DNA from 4 places in the Shewanella vaxholmensis genome. Region 3 is predicted to be linked to each of the others. Evidence: predicted binding sites of a transcription regulator. Region 3 holds the regulator's gene; each other region holds the start of a gene.
What was found. The regulator sigma-54, encoded in region 3, starts transcription at its own class of promoters, with help from an activator protein. The targets are predictions, from matches to a motif close to GTTGGCACGNNNNTNGNNT.
Positions count from the first base shown of each region.

Region 1: Q4Q46_RS00535 (DUF1328 domain-containing protein) is a predicted target of sigma-54. The motif match lies at 1,817-1,835, and genes of this name have one in related genera.
Region 2: Q4Q46_RS04560 (YggN family protein) is a predicted target of sigma-54. The motif match lies at 2,005-2,023, and genes of this name have one in related genera.
Region 4: Q4Q46_RS04220 (flagellar assembly protein FlgT) is a predicted target of sigma-54. The motif match lies at 2,590-2,608, and genes of this name have one in related genera.

Region 1 is NZ_JAUOEV010000001.1:134,249-138,120, reverse strand. It holds gene Q4Q46_RS00545 (diacylglycerol kinase family protein) at 1-1,199, opposite strand, end outside; gene Q4Q46_RS00540 (hypothetical protein) at 1,344-1,538, opposite strand; gene Q4Q46_RS00535 (DUF1328 domain-containing protein) at 1,563-1,736, opposite strand; gene Q4Q46_RS00530 (helix-turn-helix transcriptional regulator) at 2,117-2,545, opposite strand; partial or broken gene Q4Q46_RS21360 (DUF6572 domain-containing protein) at 2,718-3,022, opposite strand; gene pfaD (eicosapentaenoate synthase subunit PfaD) at 3,617-3,872, opposite strand, start outside.
Region 2 is NZ_JAUOEV010000003.1:209,084-212,955, reverse strand. It holds gene trmB (tRNA (guanosine(46)-N7)-methyltransferase TrmB) at 1-602, shown strand, start outside; gene Q4Q46_RS04570 (YggL family protein) at 656-982, shown strand; gene glsB (glutaminase B) at 982-1,896, shown strand; gene Q4Q46_RS04560 (YggN family protein) at 2,079-2,900, shown strand; gene Q4Q46_RS04555 (LysR family transcriptional regulator) at 3,350-3,872, shown strand, end outside.
Region 3 is NZ_JAUOEV010000012.1:119,444-123,315, reverse strand. It holds gene lptB (LPS export ABC transporter ATP-binding protein) at 1-622, shown strand, start outside; gene Q4Q46_RS12180 (RNA polymerase factor sigma-54) at 730-2,208, shown strand; gene hpf (ribosome hibernation promoting factor) at 2,237-2,524, shown strand; gene ptsN (PTS IIA-like nitrogen regulatory protein PtsN) at 2,527-2,970, shown strand; gene rapZ (RNase adapter RapZ) at 2,967-3,821, shown strand; gene Q4Q46_RS12160 (HPr family phosphocarrier protein) at 3,808-3,872, shown strand, end outside.
Region 4 is NZ_JAUOEV010000003.1:132,699-136,570, forward strand. It holds gene flgA (flagellar basal body P-ring formation chaperone FlgA) at 1-368, shown strand, start outside; gene flgM (flagellar biosynthesis anti-sigma factor FlgM) at 444-767, shown strand; gene Q4Q46_RS04205 (flagella synthesis protein FlgN) at 770-1,195, shown strand; gene Q4Q46_RS04210 (LPP20 family lipoprotein) at 1,331-1,780, opposite strand; gene Q4Q46_RS04215 (FlgO family outer membrane protein) at 1,777-2,409, opposite strand; gene Q4Q46_RS04220 (flagellar assembly protein FlgT) at 2,689-3,855, shown strand.

The DNA of each region.
Region 1 (3,872 bases), on a different contig from region 3:
TGGCCGAGGGCATTTTTACGTTCACGGCTCGCAGATTCAATCATCTGCTGCTCAAAACCAATCCCCACAAGTAACAAGACTAATTGTTGATTACAACGAGCCGTATCTATGGCTTGATGATGTCCTTGGATAATATTGTCCAGCGCTTGAGAGACAGGAATAAGCTTACTGCCTAAACCAAATAGCGCGTGGCTGAGAGCGTTAGTGGTACCTAAAGGAATGATCCCTAAGGCGATGTCGGTGTTCACTATTTCCGATGCCACCTCTGTCACTGTGCCATCGCCACCACAGGCAATAATGATATCGGCGCCGCTACTACGGGCTTTTTTGGCGAAGGTATTTGCGCTGATATTTTCGCTGGTGAGCTTTAACGTTAGGTCAAAATAGGCTTTTAGTTCGTCTTGGATTTGCTCGCCATATTGTTGCCATTTGCCGCCGCCAGAGACAGGGTTAGCGATAATCCACGCCACTTTGTGGATGTTGATTTTGCCTTGCTTAAGCATGTGTTCAAGGGCGCGTAATTGCCATTTGTTTAAGCCCGCGGTTTTGCGAACTTGCTTTATTTGTTGCAGTACTTCGGCGAAGTTGCGCTGTTTATCTTTACAGACTAAATAGGCGGCGAGTACCAGTACTGAGCGGCCGCGCCCCATAGCACAGTGGATCAGCACCTGTTTATTGGCGCGCACTTGGCGATGCAACCAGTTAACGGCTTGATTGAGCTGGGCACTGGTCGGCACGCTATGGTCGAGGATGGGAATGTTCAAATACTCGATATGATCTTCAAACTGCGACCAATCTAAGCCATCAAACTCGGCGGTCACATCAAGAATGGCGGTAATCTTATTGGCTTTGATTTTCTGCAGATCCGCAGAAAATAATCGGCAGCCGAGATACAACTGCTCATCTATCTTTTGCATCGACGGCACAGAGTCGCGTTTTCTGGCCCAATGATTATACAGCCGACAGCCCAATAAAAACGGAATAAAGCCCCAGCGAATATACCAAGGGATAGTGCCATCTTGGCGCTTTCTAAAAATGCTGGCGAGATTAAACCAGTAGGCTGAACCGACTAAAAATAGCGACAGGCTTGTCCAAGCCCAAATAAAGGTGAGCAGGGGAGACGTACCCGTTACTGCAAAATAGGCGAGTAACACGGCACCCATAAAGTAGAAATATTTGATGTGGATTTTGCTTAGCATACGCGCCCTCCAATGCTGTATTTTTGATTTAACCGCTGCATGTTGAACGGCTGACTGAATCGGTGAATCGCGTTGTTAACATTAGATCAAAAGGGTGGCAGTAGATATGTCTATTGCCACCCTCAAGTTAGGTTAAAGGTCAGATTAGCACTTAGTATCTTTAGCCTTAACGCCTTCTTTCACTTCTTCACAGGCATCTTCAATGGCATTACCTGCATCAGTCATCACTTCATCAATTTTTTCGCCGGCATCTTCGGCTTTGTTATCGCTACAGGCGGTTAAACCTAAAGCGAGCAATAATGCCAGTGAGGCGCTTGTCATCAGAGTAAATGGTTTCATATACATCTCCTTTCTAAAAAATAATTAAAGTCGCGGTGACTTGCCCTTGAGGGCATTAATCAGCAGTGAAATCACGAGTAACACAATAAATAAGAAGAAAATAATTTTTGCGATACCTGCTGCGCCTGCTATTCCAGTAAATCCTAATAGTCCAGCAACAATGGCAACAACCAGAAATACTAATGTCCAACCTAACATATCAACCTCCTCGCTTAGTATTAATCCTTCTTATGACCGAGTGTGTCATTTGTAAGGTACGGCTAATGGTGAATTAGATATTGCGAACTTAATGCCAACTTTACATATTTTAATTAGTTTATTGATTTTTAAATGAAATTTCATTGGTTGATTTTAAGTTGGCGTGAATGTACTAAACGTAGTACAGGCAATTTTTACCTAAGCTTCGGTAAGAGTTTCAGTCAGAAAATAGAGGAGCACAGCATAAAAAAGCCGATACCATTTGAGTATCGGCTTAGATGAAGACGTCGATAGCAAGGCCGAGAAAGAGACAATACTTTGCGGTAAGCTGCCAGCACTTGCGCATTAACTATCATCGCCAGCAGCTTCACAGGGTCCTATTAAGCAGCATTTGTATGATATCTGTTAGACAGTACGGCAATGACGGCACAGCAAATACCATAGAACGCACCAAGACCTCCATAATATATTCCTGCTTCACCCGACGTAATATGCCCTGAGGCAAAAGATATAGATATTCCAATATATGCGCTTAAAAGACCCAGGGTGGCACCCGCTAACCCAAACTTACGACCACTATGAATGGATGCCAAAGTGCCAGCTGCGGTGGTATTAATATCTAGATTGCTTACGTTAATATCAAAAGCTGCCGCTAACGCTCTTTTTGATTCTAAAGAACTTGTGCCTTCGCTTTCTATTCTCTGAATAGTACGAATGCTCAGTCCTGAGATTGTGGCAAGTTGATCTTGTGACCAAGAACGTTCGTTTCGAAGCTTCTTAACTAAGTCTTTGTTTATCATCTGTTCCATTTTCTAGTTCCTAATAATGATTGCTAGAGGCTAATCATCATCCGAAACTCTTGATTTTAGTTATGACAACCTTACGTCAAAGTTACGACAGTGGCCCGCCAAGTTGTTTAACGCCGCCAACAGCGAGCAAATGTTAAGTTTGAAAGACGCAATGCTAGGCCTTGTTAAGTGTTCACCTCATAACCAAACCGAACCCCGCTTGATTAATGATATCTGTGCATTGTGATATGAACCACATTGCAGAAGCAGTAGGCTCATACTTGCATAGAATATTAATTTTAAATTCTTTACCCTTTGAATCTGGATTGGTTTCAAATATTTCACCAGACTCCAAGAAAGCCAAGTCGGTATTAATCTTTTCCTGTGTAGAAATAGATGCCCGTCATCCCATTCCAAATGATCTGAGAGGGTTAGCACCACGACACCTTCTTGATCTATTCCAATGGAGTCAACTGAACCTTGACCTTCTATGCTCATAGATATTTTACACTTATATAATGCGCATAATCTTACCTTCAATTACTTGGCGAGGTGACTCGCAAATTAATGATTTATAAGGAGCTTTGCACGATAGTAAATATCATTCTGGGTAGAAAGTATGCATCTGTATTACTACGTATTTTGTTTGGCGAATTGTTTATAAGATATTGAATATTAAGACTTGATTGAAAGTATTATTTGAAATAATGCACAAAACGATACTTTTGAATGACAAAAAACTTTATTCACAAATCATGTGGTATGTAGATTTTTGGGGAAGGGATATGTCCTATCAAAGTTTGCCTCGCAGCCCATTCTTAAATTAGGCAGCATGTATTCGATTGGTTGCAGGCGTGCATTGTCGCGGCAGTGGCCATCGGAAAAGGGACTTTTCCGTTGAGCCCCCAAGGATGGGTTTACGGCGTACCACTGGAGCGCCAGTGCTTAGCAGCATTGGCACAAACAGAGCCAATAACTCAAGGGATTAGATTGGTAATAAGGTCGGCGGCTTCGATTTAACGAGGTAGTGAAGAAGATTGCATCAAGTAGGGAGTTGAGTCCCTACTTGATGTCTCGATAGTCCGTTAGGGGTTAAAAACGATTTAGCGGTTTCCAGCGTTGCAGGCTAACTGGAATGCTAACCCCTTGGGATAACAGCAAGTTAATCCGGGATTGATAGGCCGCGCCCACCATTAAATGTTTGGCTAAATCGACCGCATTACGGGCTTTATAGTCATCTAAATAACTGCCTTTTGCCCACGCATTAAATGCGCCAAGGGCAGGGCCTGCCCAAATTTGGTAATCCATTTCGCGGCCGACTTCACCTGTGTTCGACCAGCGGCTAGAC
Region 2 (3,872 bases), on a different contig from region 3:
GCCAGTGGCCAACAATGGGGTTAAATTACAGCCCAGCGCCATTGAACCTGAGCGATGTTTTTGGCCGTGAAGCCGATACTGTGCTGGAAATTGGCTTTGGCATGGGCGCCTCTTTAGTGCAAATGGCTAAAGACGCACCAGAGCAAAATTTTATTGGTATTGAAGTGCATAAACCGGGTGTTGGTTCTTGCTTAAGCGATGCCGCCATTGCGAGTGTGACTAATTTACGTGTGTATCATCATGATGCCATGGAAGTATTAGAACATGCGATTGCCGACGGTTCATTAGCCCGAGTGCAATTGTTTTTTCCCGATCCTTGGCATAAGAAACGTCACCATAAGCGTCGTATCGTACAAGCTGAATTTGCTGAACTGATCCGCCGCAAGCTAAAAATTGGCGGCGTGTTCCATATGGCAACCGATTGGGAAGAATACAGCGAGCATATGTTGGAAGTGATGCAAGCAGCTCCTGGTTATCAAAACCAGTCGAGTGATGGCACTGTGGTGCCGCGTCCTGATCATCGCCCACTGACAAAGTTTGAAGCCCGCGGCCATAGACTGGGTCACGGTGTATGGGATCTGATGTTTGAGCGTATTGCTTAATCTAGATATTTCAATTGATTAATTAGTTTTTTAACACAACGGGGAAAGTCACTATGGCAACTAATCGTAGCCGTCGTTTACGTAAGAAAATGCGCGTTGATGAATTCCAAGAGTTAGGTTTTGATATGGCTTGGACTTTTGATGCATCAGTATCAGAAGCCGATATCGATGCAACTGTTGATAAATTTATCGATGAAGTGATCGAAACCCGTAAGTTAGGTTTCCATGGCGGCGGTCACATCGAATGGGAAGGCATTATCGCAACCCAAACGATCGGCAAATGTACCGAAGAAGATATTGCAGCAGTTAAGGCATTCTGGGCGAATCAAAAAGTGTCTCAGGTTGAAGTTAGCGAACTGTACGACATTTGGTGGGGTTAATGCCCGAGTTGGCATTACTTGAGGAAGTGGTCGAGAAAGTTCGACCCTTGCTCGGCCAAGGAAAGGTTGCAGATTACATCCCCGCACTGGCCAGCGTTGATGCTGGCAAATTAGGCATTGCCGTCACAACCGTTGATGGTGAAACCTTAGGTGCGGGCGATTACCTTGAGCCGTTTTCGATTCAAAGTATCTCCAAAGTTTTCAGCTTAACCTTAGCGTTAACTTTATATGAAGAAGCCGAAATTTGGAGCCGAGTTGGCAAAGAACCTTCGGGCCATTCATTCAACTCTTTAGTACAAGTCGAGTTAGAACGTGGCAAGCCGCGCAACCCATTTATCAATGCTGGCGCGTTAGTGATTGCTGACTTATTGCAGAGTCGTTTAGGTGCACCTAAACACAGAATGCTCGAGTTAGTTAGGCAACTAAGCCAAAACGATAAAGTCAGTTTCGACAAACAAGTGGCCGACTCAGAATATCAGCATAGTGCGCGCAATGCGGCGATTGCTTATTTGATGAAGTCCTTTGGTAATTTTCAAGGCGATGTTGATACTGTGCTACGCACCTATTTTCATTACTGCGCCTTAAAGATGAATTGCGCTGACTTGTCTAAAGCCATGTTGTACTTGGCTAATCGCGGCAAAAGCATAATTGGGACTGAGCTTATCTCTCAGGTGCAAACTCGGCAGCTTAATGCCCTGTTGGCGACTTCGGGCCTATACGATGGAGCGGGCGAGTTTGCCTATCGTGTCGGTATGCCTGGTAAAAGTGGTGTCGGTGGTGGCATCATTGCCGTTATTCCTGGGGAACTGTCGATTTGTGTTTGGTCGCCAGAACTCGATGGCAATGGCAATTCGCTTGCTGGCACTGCCATGCTTGAGCATTTAAGCCAACGCCTTGGTCGTTCCATTTTCTAGTTTTACTTCACGTTTTTATTAGCACTATCAGACTAAAAGTTAGCGAATTTCGCTAATGACCTTTTAGTGCTAACTTTCCTAAATCCAACATAATCATATTGTTATAAAGTTGGCACGTCTCCTGCTATAAGCTATTCAGTAGTTTAGGTTTATCGAATTATTCAGATTAAAGGACGAACAACATGAAATTAAATAAGCTATTAACTGGATTTGCCTTATCCGGCGTGATTTTAGGGACATCTGGCCTACAGTTGGCGCAAGCGCAAACAGAGCCTAAAGTCGATGAACGTTGTGAAGTCTCTTTAAATTATGACGTTATGGTTGAGCCTAAAAAATTAGTCATGAGCGAGAAGGGCACCGAAAAGTATCGCATCGAAGTCGATAAGTTATTTGTTGAAGGCAAACAAGTAAACTTAACCGATAAGCAAAAAAAGCTAGTGACTCAATACGCCGATGAAGTGTCGACGCAAGTGCCTGAAGTGATTGAAGTCGTGAACGAGGCCGTCGCATTAGCTTCGCAAGCGGTGAGCATGGCGTTAACCCCTTTAATGGGCGATGCGGCCGGTGCTAAATTCGATGAAATGATGGCAGGCGTCCAAAAGCGTGTTGATTCAGTTGCCTACCGTCATGGCGATAGCTTCTATCTCGGCGCGACGGAGGACTCGATTCAGAACACCTTTAACGACGAATTCGAGCAGGAAATGGAGCAAATTGTTCAGAACTCAGTGGGCACCATTATGATGACCATAGGTGGCCAAATCATGTCGGGTGACGGTGATAGTTTTGAAGCCAAGATGGATGCCTTCTCCAAAAAAATGGACAACTTAGGCCAAGATATTGAGCAACAAATTGAGAGTCAATCTAAGGGACTGGAAGCTAAAGCTGACCGTTTGTGCGACCGATTTGAAAATCTGTTAGTGCTTGAAAATCAATTACGCCAAGAGGTACCAGAACTCGCGCCTTATGCGTTGACACAAAACTCAACCAAGGAGCTGCGTGAATAGTTCTTGTTAATCGTCCTTACTAATAGTTTTTGTGAATAGCCCTTGGTTTTAACTGCAATAACTTCTATCTCCTTGTGCATGAGTCAAATTTGAATGCTACGCCCCTAGTCAATTTATCGCCTAGGGGCTTTTTTATTGGCTAATTCTTAGTGGCGAAAGCTATGAGGATAAAGTCGATGTGGCTTGTAGGCTTGGCTTGCAGCGATTTAGTTCGGAATGTTACAGTCTAGAGACGAATATTTGGTATACTCTTAAAATATAATTAAAAGCTGGCATATCAGTCAGATATAACACCCTACTTTAGTGGACTTTTTCGGTCTAAATCTCTGCGTTATATCACTTTAATGCGAGATATCAATGCTATGGTTATTTTTAAGCGATGATTACGCTAACCACTGCTATTCACCGAAAGTTAATATCATTGTCGTAAACAGCTTAAGGCGACTTCCATGTTAGAACTGTTAGAACCTATTGCGATTTTTACTCATGTGGCCAGAGCTGGTAGTTTTAGTGCCGCCGCAAGAAGGCTTGGGATTTCTAAGTCTAAGGTCAGTACACAAGTCGCCGATCTTGAACATAGACTTGGTGTTCAATTAATCCAACGTACCACCCGCAGCTTAAGCCTGACTGAAGCAGGGCATTTGCTGTATCTGCAAGGTGAAGAATTGCTGCGTGACGCTGAACAAGCGATAGCCAGCGTGCATAACTTAAATGATGCGACCCGCGGCGTGCTTAAGGTGGGGATTTCCCAGTCCTTTGGGGTGATGCATATCATTCCTGCGCTGCCATCCTTTATGGCAAAACATCCTGAGCTTGAGCTACAAGTGAGCTTACTGGACCATAAAGTAGATGTAGTGAGTGAAGGCTTAGACTTACTGTTAACTATGTCGGAGCAATTACCGCTTGGCATGGTTGCTAGACCTCTGATGAAGTGCCAATTCCTGTTAGTTGCTTCTCCAGGCTACATTGCTC
Region 3 (3,872 bases):
CGGCCCAAACGGTGCGGGTAAAACCACCACCTTTTACATGGTCGTCGGTCTGGTTAAAAGCGATAAAGGCCACATCTTTATCGACGATGATGATTTAACCGCAGATCCTATGCACCTGCGCGCCCGCAAAGGCATAGGTTACTTGCCGCAGGAAGCCAGTATCTTCCGTAAGCTGACAGTCCATGACAACATCATGGCCGTACTGCAAACGCGCAAAGAATTGAAGAAAGAGCAAAGGGAAGAACAACTCGAGCATCTGCTCGAAGAATTCCACATCACCCACATCCGTGACAGCCAAGGCATGTCATTGTCGGGCGGTGAACGTCGCCGTGTCGAAATTGCGCGGGCGTTAGCAGCAAATCCTAAGTTCATTTTGCTCGATGAACCCTTTGCGGGTGTCGATCCTATTTCAGTTATCGACATCAAAAAGATTATCGAACAGCTCAAAAGTCGTGGCCTTGGCGTGTTGATCACCGACCATAATGTTCGCGAGACATTAGATGTGTGTGAACATGCCTATATTGTGAGTCACGGAAACCTGATTGCCGAAGGAACACCTGCAGAGATCTTAGACAATCAGCAAGTTAGGGCTGTGTACTTAGGTGAACAATTCAGGCTATAGTTAATCAAGCGGAGCCAATGAAGGCAATTTGTGCCAGCATTGTGCTCCACTCAAGATGATAACAAGCGACCTCATCCAACAATAATAACGTAGGGATCAGCGGTAACATGAAAGCGTCACTCCAGCTCAAACTGGGTCAACAGTTAACCATGACGCCACAATTACAACAGGCCATACGTCTGTTGCAACTGTCGTCATTAGAACTGCAGCAAGAGATCCAGCAAGCCTTAGATTCTAATCCCCTTCTCGAGCTGGAAGAGGATCAATTCGACGCCACTAAAGCCCCTGTAAACCAAACGCTATCCGATACGGATTTCAGTGAATCTAGCACCCTGCCGCCAGAAAAAGACAGCTCCACCATAGACACGGCAGAGTCGCTCACGAAAGAGTCCATGCCCGACGAACTCCCCATGGACACCACCTGGGATGAAGTGTTCACCGCCTCCCCTAATTCTGGCCCCGGTGGCAGTCGTGAAGATGATATGCCCTTCCAAGGTGAGACCAGTGAAGGCCTGTATGAGCACTTAGAATGGCAAAAAAACCTCACGCCGTTTTCTGAAACCGATTTAGCCATTGCTACCGCCATTATTGATGCCATCGACGATCAAGGCTATCTCACCCAAAGCACTGATGAAATCCTCGAAGCTATGGGTAATCCTGAGGTCGAACTCGACGAAGTCGAAGCCGTACTCAAGCGCATTCAACATTTTGATCCCATTGGTGTGGCCGCCCGCGATTTAAGCGAGTGCCTGCTGATCCAACTGTCGCATTTCGCCGCTGACACTCCCCATCTAGAAAATGCCCGCATGTTGATCAAAGATCATTTAGATCTGATCGCCGCCCGCGATTTTAGATTGTTGATGCGTAAGACTAAATTAAAAGAGGATGAGTTAAGGGACGGCATCGCGCTTATCCAAACCCTCAATCCCCGCCCAGGTTTATTGATTACGCCCAACGATGACGAATACGTCATCCCAGATGTGTCTGTGTCGAAGAAGAATGGCCGCTGGGTGGTTGAACTTAACCCAGACTGCATGCCAAAAATCAATGTAAATCAACACTATGCATCGATGGCGCGCAGTACTAAAAACCAAGCCGATAGCCAATTTATTCGTGGCCATCTGCAAGAGGCTAAATGGTTTATCAAAAGCCTAGAAAGCCGTAACGACACTTTACTTAAAGTTGCGAATTGCATAGTGCAATATCAGCAAGGTTTCTTTGAATACGGTGAAGAAGCCATGAAACCTATGGTGCTTAACGATATTGCCGAAGCGGTAGAAATGCATGAGTCGACCATCTCACGGGTGACGACACAGAAATACATGCATACCCCTAAGGGACTTTTTGAACTAAAATACTTCTTCTCTAGCCACGTCGGTACTGACGATGGTGGGGAGTGCTCATCCACAGCAATCAGGGCCTTCATTAAGAAACTGGTTGCCGCGGAAAACCAGAAAAAACCATTGAGCGACAGTAAGATGGCGCAACTTCTGGCAGAACAAGGGATCAACGTAGCCCGCAGAACCATTGCGAAGTACCGAGAGGCTATGCTCATTCCGCCTTCTAATCAGCGTAAAAGTTTATAACCTACAGTGGATATCGGAGGACGTTTCTATGCAAATAAACCTGAGTGGACACCATGTCGAAATTACCGAATCGTTACGCGCATATGTAGAAGAAAAGTTTTCAAAACTTGAACGCCATTTCGAACAGATCAATAATGTGCACGTTGTGCTCAATGTCGAGAAAATGCAACAGATCGCCGAAGCGAGAATAAATCTTATCGGTGGTGAAGTTTTTGCTACTTCAGAGCATGCTGACATGTATGCCGCTATAGACGCCCTGATTGACAAGCTTGATCGTCAGGTTATTAAACACAAAGAGAAGTTAACAAAACACTAATAATGGAACTTTGTACCATACTGCGGCCGGAGTGCACTACCTGCGCCACTCCGGGCAGCAAGAAAAAGGTACTGGAACTCATCAGCGACTTAGTCGCTGCCCAGTACCCGACCCTCTCATCTCAAGAGATATTCGAAAGCCTAGTGGCGCGCGAAAAGATGGGGAGCACAGGTATAGGTAACGGCATCGCCATTCCACATGGTCGACTAGCCGATATAGATCAGCCCATTGCCATACTCATTAAGTGTGAAGAGCCGATAGCATTCGATGCTATCGATAAGCAACCTGTTGATATTTTATTTGCACTACTGGTGCCTGCAGACCAATGTCAGCAGCACTTAAGTACCTTGTCTTGCATGGCCGAAAAGCTGAGCGACAAGCAAATATTAAAGCAATTACGCAAGACGCATGATGAAACGGAACTCTATCAGGTAATCACTGGATGAAACTGGTCATAGTGTCGGGCCGCTCAGGCTCAGGCAAATCTGTCGCCCTAAGGGTACTCGAAGATCTCGGCTATTATTGTGTCGATAACCTTCCCTTGCCCTTAATCGGCACTTTGCTTGAGCAACTCAAAGGCAGTAACGATCTCGTCGCCATCAGTGTCGACGTGCGTAACATGCCTGAGCAGGACAAGGTCTTAGTGAAGCAACTCGCGAGCCTGCCTCCTGATACTGAGTTAACCAGCTTCTTCCTCAATTCCAGCGATAAAATTCTGCTCAAGCGTTACAGCGAAACCCGCCGTTTGCACCCTTTGTCGAAGAGCCAAGTCTCTTTGCAAGAAGCGATAAAACTGGAAGGGAAGCTGCTCGAGCCTATGTCAAAACTGGTCGATCACTACATAGATACGTCGAACCTGAATATCTATGATTTAAGCGACCAAGTCAGACAAATTCTGCTCGGCAGCGTCGATAAAGAGTTAGTGATCAACTTCGAGTCCTTTGGCTTTAAGCACGGTATGCCAACCGAAGCCGACTTTATGTTCGATGTACGCTTCCTGCCTAACCCACACTGGGAACTGGCGCTGCGTCCATTGACAGGCTTAGATGAACCCGTGGCTGAGTTCTTAAATCGTCAACCACTCGTGAATAAGTTCATCTGGCAAATCGAAAATTTACTGGAAACTTGGCTGCCACATCTCGAGCGCAACAATCGCAGTTATTTAACTGTGGCGATTGGCTGCACGGGTGGGCAACACAGATCGGTTTACGTCGCAGAGCAATTGGCTAAACGCTTTAGTAACGGTAAACATAAAGTTTATGCCCGCCATCGAGAGCTGAATAATGCCAAAGCTTGAACGTCAGATCACCATCTGTAACAAACTGGGATTACATGCCCGTGCCGCTAC
Region 4 (3,872 bases), on a different contig from region 3:
CCGTTGTGGTCACAACTGAAACCTTAGCGCCTGGCGAACTCATCTCCCCTAGCCAAGTTGCAATCCGTTACATTGAGCAAAATAGTTTGCGGGGCGCTGAATTTAATGACCCTAGTAAATTAGCTGGTGTGCGAGTCAAACGACGCGTCTCAAAGGATAATCCCATATTAAGCAACAACTTATGCTTTGTGTGTAAAAACGACTCGGTATCTATCTATGTTCGTTCTAGCTCATTCGAACTCAAAACAGTAGGCGAAGCCCTACAAGATGGCAATAAAGGCGATCGGATCAGAGTCAAAAATAGCAGTTCAAACAAAGAACTAGATGCTATAGTCACGGGCATTGGCGAAGTTGAAGTAAGAATGTAAAATAATCTAAAGCTTTTTTATAAGCTGCCGATACCCCAGTTAAGAAATCCCGTACACACGACGCTGGAGCCGAAAATGGCAATTGATATTAGCAAACTCAACACTGCAACGACCGCACAAGTTCGTTCAGGTGCAACTAAAACTAGCAGCGATCAATCTGCTCAAGTTGCCACAAAATCGACAACACCACAAAGAAGCGACTCAGTGGTGATTACAGCGCAAGCGCAACAACTGCAAGGAGCTCAGACTAAAATGGCGAGCCTTCCTGAAGTTGATCAAAAGAAAGTGGCCGAAATTAAACAAGCTATCGCCGAAGGCCGCTACAAAATTGACCCCGAAAAGTTGGCTGCCAATATTGCAAGTTTTGAAGCCGAACTTAATGACTTAAATAAAGAGTAACTATGACTGAAATAGCTAAACTGGTAGATCTACAACACGCCCATTTGGCTGTTCTTAAGCAAATCATACTCAAGGAAAAAGGCGCTTTGGTTGACCAAAACGCCGATTTACTGCTTTCTCTTGCTAACGAAAAATCACAATGTCTGAAGGAACTCAAGACTAATGACGATATTCTGGCAAACCACACTGATAAGTCTCAACTCACTCAGCAAACCGAACTCGTGCATAAAATGGCCGTTGTCAAAGACGCCTTAACTGAATGCAAAGCACTGAACGATCAAAATGCCAGTTTAATTGAGATGAATTTAGCCAGTCTCAATCGCTTCGCTCAAGCTTTACAAGCCAGCAGAAACGCCTCCAGCCTTACGTATAACGATAAAGGCAAGACCTCAACTATCTCAAGTTTAGGTAATGATTTAAAAGCCTAACAGGCGCATCAATTCATACTCTGTATTTCCAGCTTCTAAGCTCTGATTAAAAATTAAACTTTAGTACTTTGCAGAAATAGAAAAGCCGCATACTACTCGTATAGTCCGCGGCTCAATAGAGTCATGTAGAAATGACTAGAAATACGTGACTTCTTTCACTCGCTGTGGACGACTCTGTTGTTGATACAGCGCCCATACCTGTGAAAAATCCAGTTCTAACTCAGTGACATAATGATCGCCTGCCGGATAACTCTTAACGACCCGCGCCCCACGGATCACGCCAGAAACCGACGCTTTAACATTATCGTCAGTCAACATCCAATCACTGACACTGCTGTTTGCCGTTATTTTCTGCCCATAAACTTGTTCTGCTAATTCACGATAGGCCACAATTTTTGATGCTTGCATGGCCATCAACACTCTTTGTGATTGCTCTTTAGCCGGTTGAGTCGCTAAGGGCGCATATCCTATGGCCGTTAACTTAGGAAAACTCGGCGGAGGCACATCTTCCCATTGCACATATCTATCTTTAGCAGCGCAGCCAGTTAGCATTAGCGCCGCAATAACTAAAAGGTAGCGTTTCATTTTCCATCTCCTAAAACACGCACTTCATTCATGCCTGGACTCGCCTGACGATATAAGATGCCATTTTGTGACACAATTTGCTCCGAAGGCTGCATGTAGTTTGCCAACTCTTTTTGAGTCACAAAAGTTTGAGAGGCCGATACCACACGATTGTTACTTATGTTCACAATCCGAGTATTGATCGCCATACCATTGGTAACTGGGCTCATAGTCGAAACGACAAGATGCTCAACGGGAAGATTTTTCGACAATTGTTGCCAATCTCGCGTCAAAATAAAATCCCCATTAGCCGTCACTCTCAAGCCATCAGCTAAATTCAAATCCACTACATTAAACTGAAAGCTATGGAGCGACGTCATTAATCCTTGCTGTAACTGCTGCGCCAACGCATTTGTGCCATTCATGTCACCTACTAATACAGGGGTGGCGACGACAATTGGCTGATCAGAGCGCAGAGCATCATTTTGCTTAACGAGCTCTGTCACAATTCGCTGTGCTAAATGGTTGATCACTGCCGTTGGCGGCAACCCATTGCCATCCACTAAACTCGGCTTGGGCGGTGTAACCGATTTAGCCACGCATCCACCTAACATAATCAATGTTAAGGGAATAATCACACGCTTTAGCATTGGATTTACCTCATCTGTGGGTGTACTGGCAATTAAATCACTCACACTCTATGCGTTTCATTTTTGTGAGTAACAAAAGCCAGCAATCTTCGGACCAAAATTGCTCCAGCCCGACAATATTATGCTCATACGCTGTATATCGACTGCGCCAATGGAAACTTTATCGAAAACTCTCGTTACTCAGGCATGAAATTTGCTTTGTCGGTATATTAGATTAAGTGTCAGGAAACTGGCTCGATTAGCAAGCTCGCCAATAGCTTAGCGATAAGGATTGTATTGATGCATATACCAGGTTCAGCTTCGCTCATCATTTTGGGCCTTGCACTCTTGTCTTTGCCTACTCAGGCCGAATGGATAGAAGCCAGTGGTGAAGCGACTATTATCAATGGTAATACGGCTCAAGCAAGGGAAGAAGCGATTAATCAAGCCGTTAGCTACGCGACATTAAGCACAGGCATTCAAATATCCAGTGAACAACAAACCTCTAACGGAAACCTTACACAGAATAACTTCGCGATAAATCGCAACGCCCAAGCCATCAGCATCCAACTCGTTAGCGAACGAATCCAGGGAAACAAAATTTATGTGTCCCTACGACTCGATCTAAATGATGATCCTACGCAGCAGTGTCCAAATGGACAATTAAAGGCTGCGATTTTAATCCCTCAAGCACAAATCAAAGATCGTTCTCAGCTCAGATATGGGCAGCTTTCAGGTTTTGAAGAAGTTATTTCAGAAAAACTTGGTAGTGTTATAGAAGATTACTCCGCCACAGGCTTTAGCCACACTCACGCTAAAGAGCTGCTCGATATTAAGCAAGATCTAGTGGATATCCGCGGTTATCGACTCCCAAGCTGGCTCAGTGAAATTACCGACAGCCAATATATCCTCCAACCACAAATTATGGATATCTCAATGGAGCCAGTGCAGCCAACCTTCCTAGGATTCTGGGATGAAGCTCCACTCAGGCAATTCCAGTTCAAACTTAGCCTTTATCATGGGATCAGTGGCGAAGAAGTCTGGAGTAAAAGCTACAGCACATCGGCGCCATGGGAATTTGAAGAACAAGCCATTATTGCCCCAAATACAGACAGATTCTGGCGATCATCCTATGGCAAAAATATTACTAAATTAATGCAACAGGCTACCCACGATTTGGACAGCACACTCAATTGCAGACCCTTACTCGGCCAAGTCGTGAGCCGCCAAGCGGACAGGATCATTTTAAATCTCGGCCGTAAACATGGCATTCGTGTTGGGGATAAATTCCAAGTCGTATTACAGCAAAACCTACCGGATAGACTCAATGAAATGCGCGCCGTCGCAACCAAAAGTCGAGCCACGGTAAAAATCGAACAAGTGAGTGAAGAAAGCTCAACAGCAGTACTTTTAGACCAAAATGCGGCCTACAATGTGCAGATAAACGACATAGCGCTTAAGATTTAAGCAACTAAATCATAAGC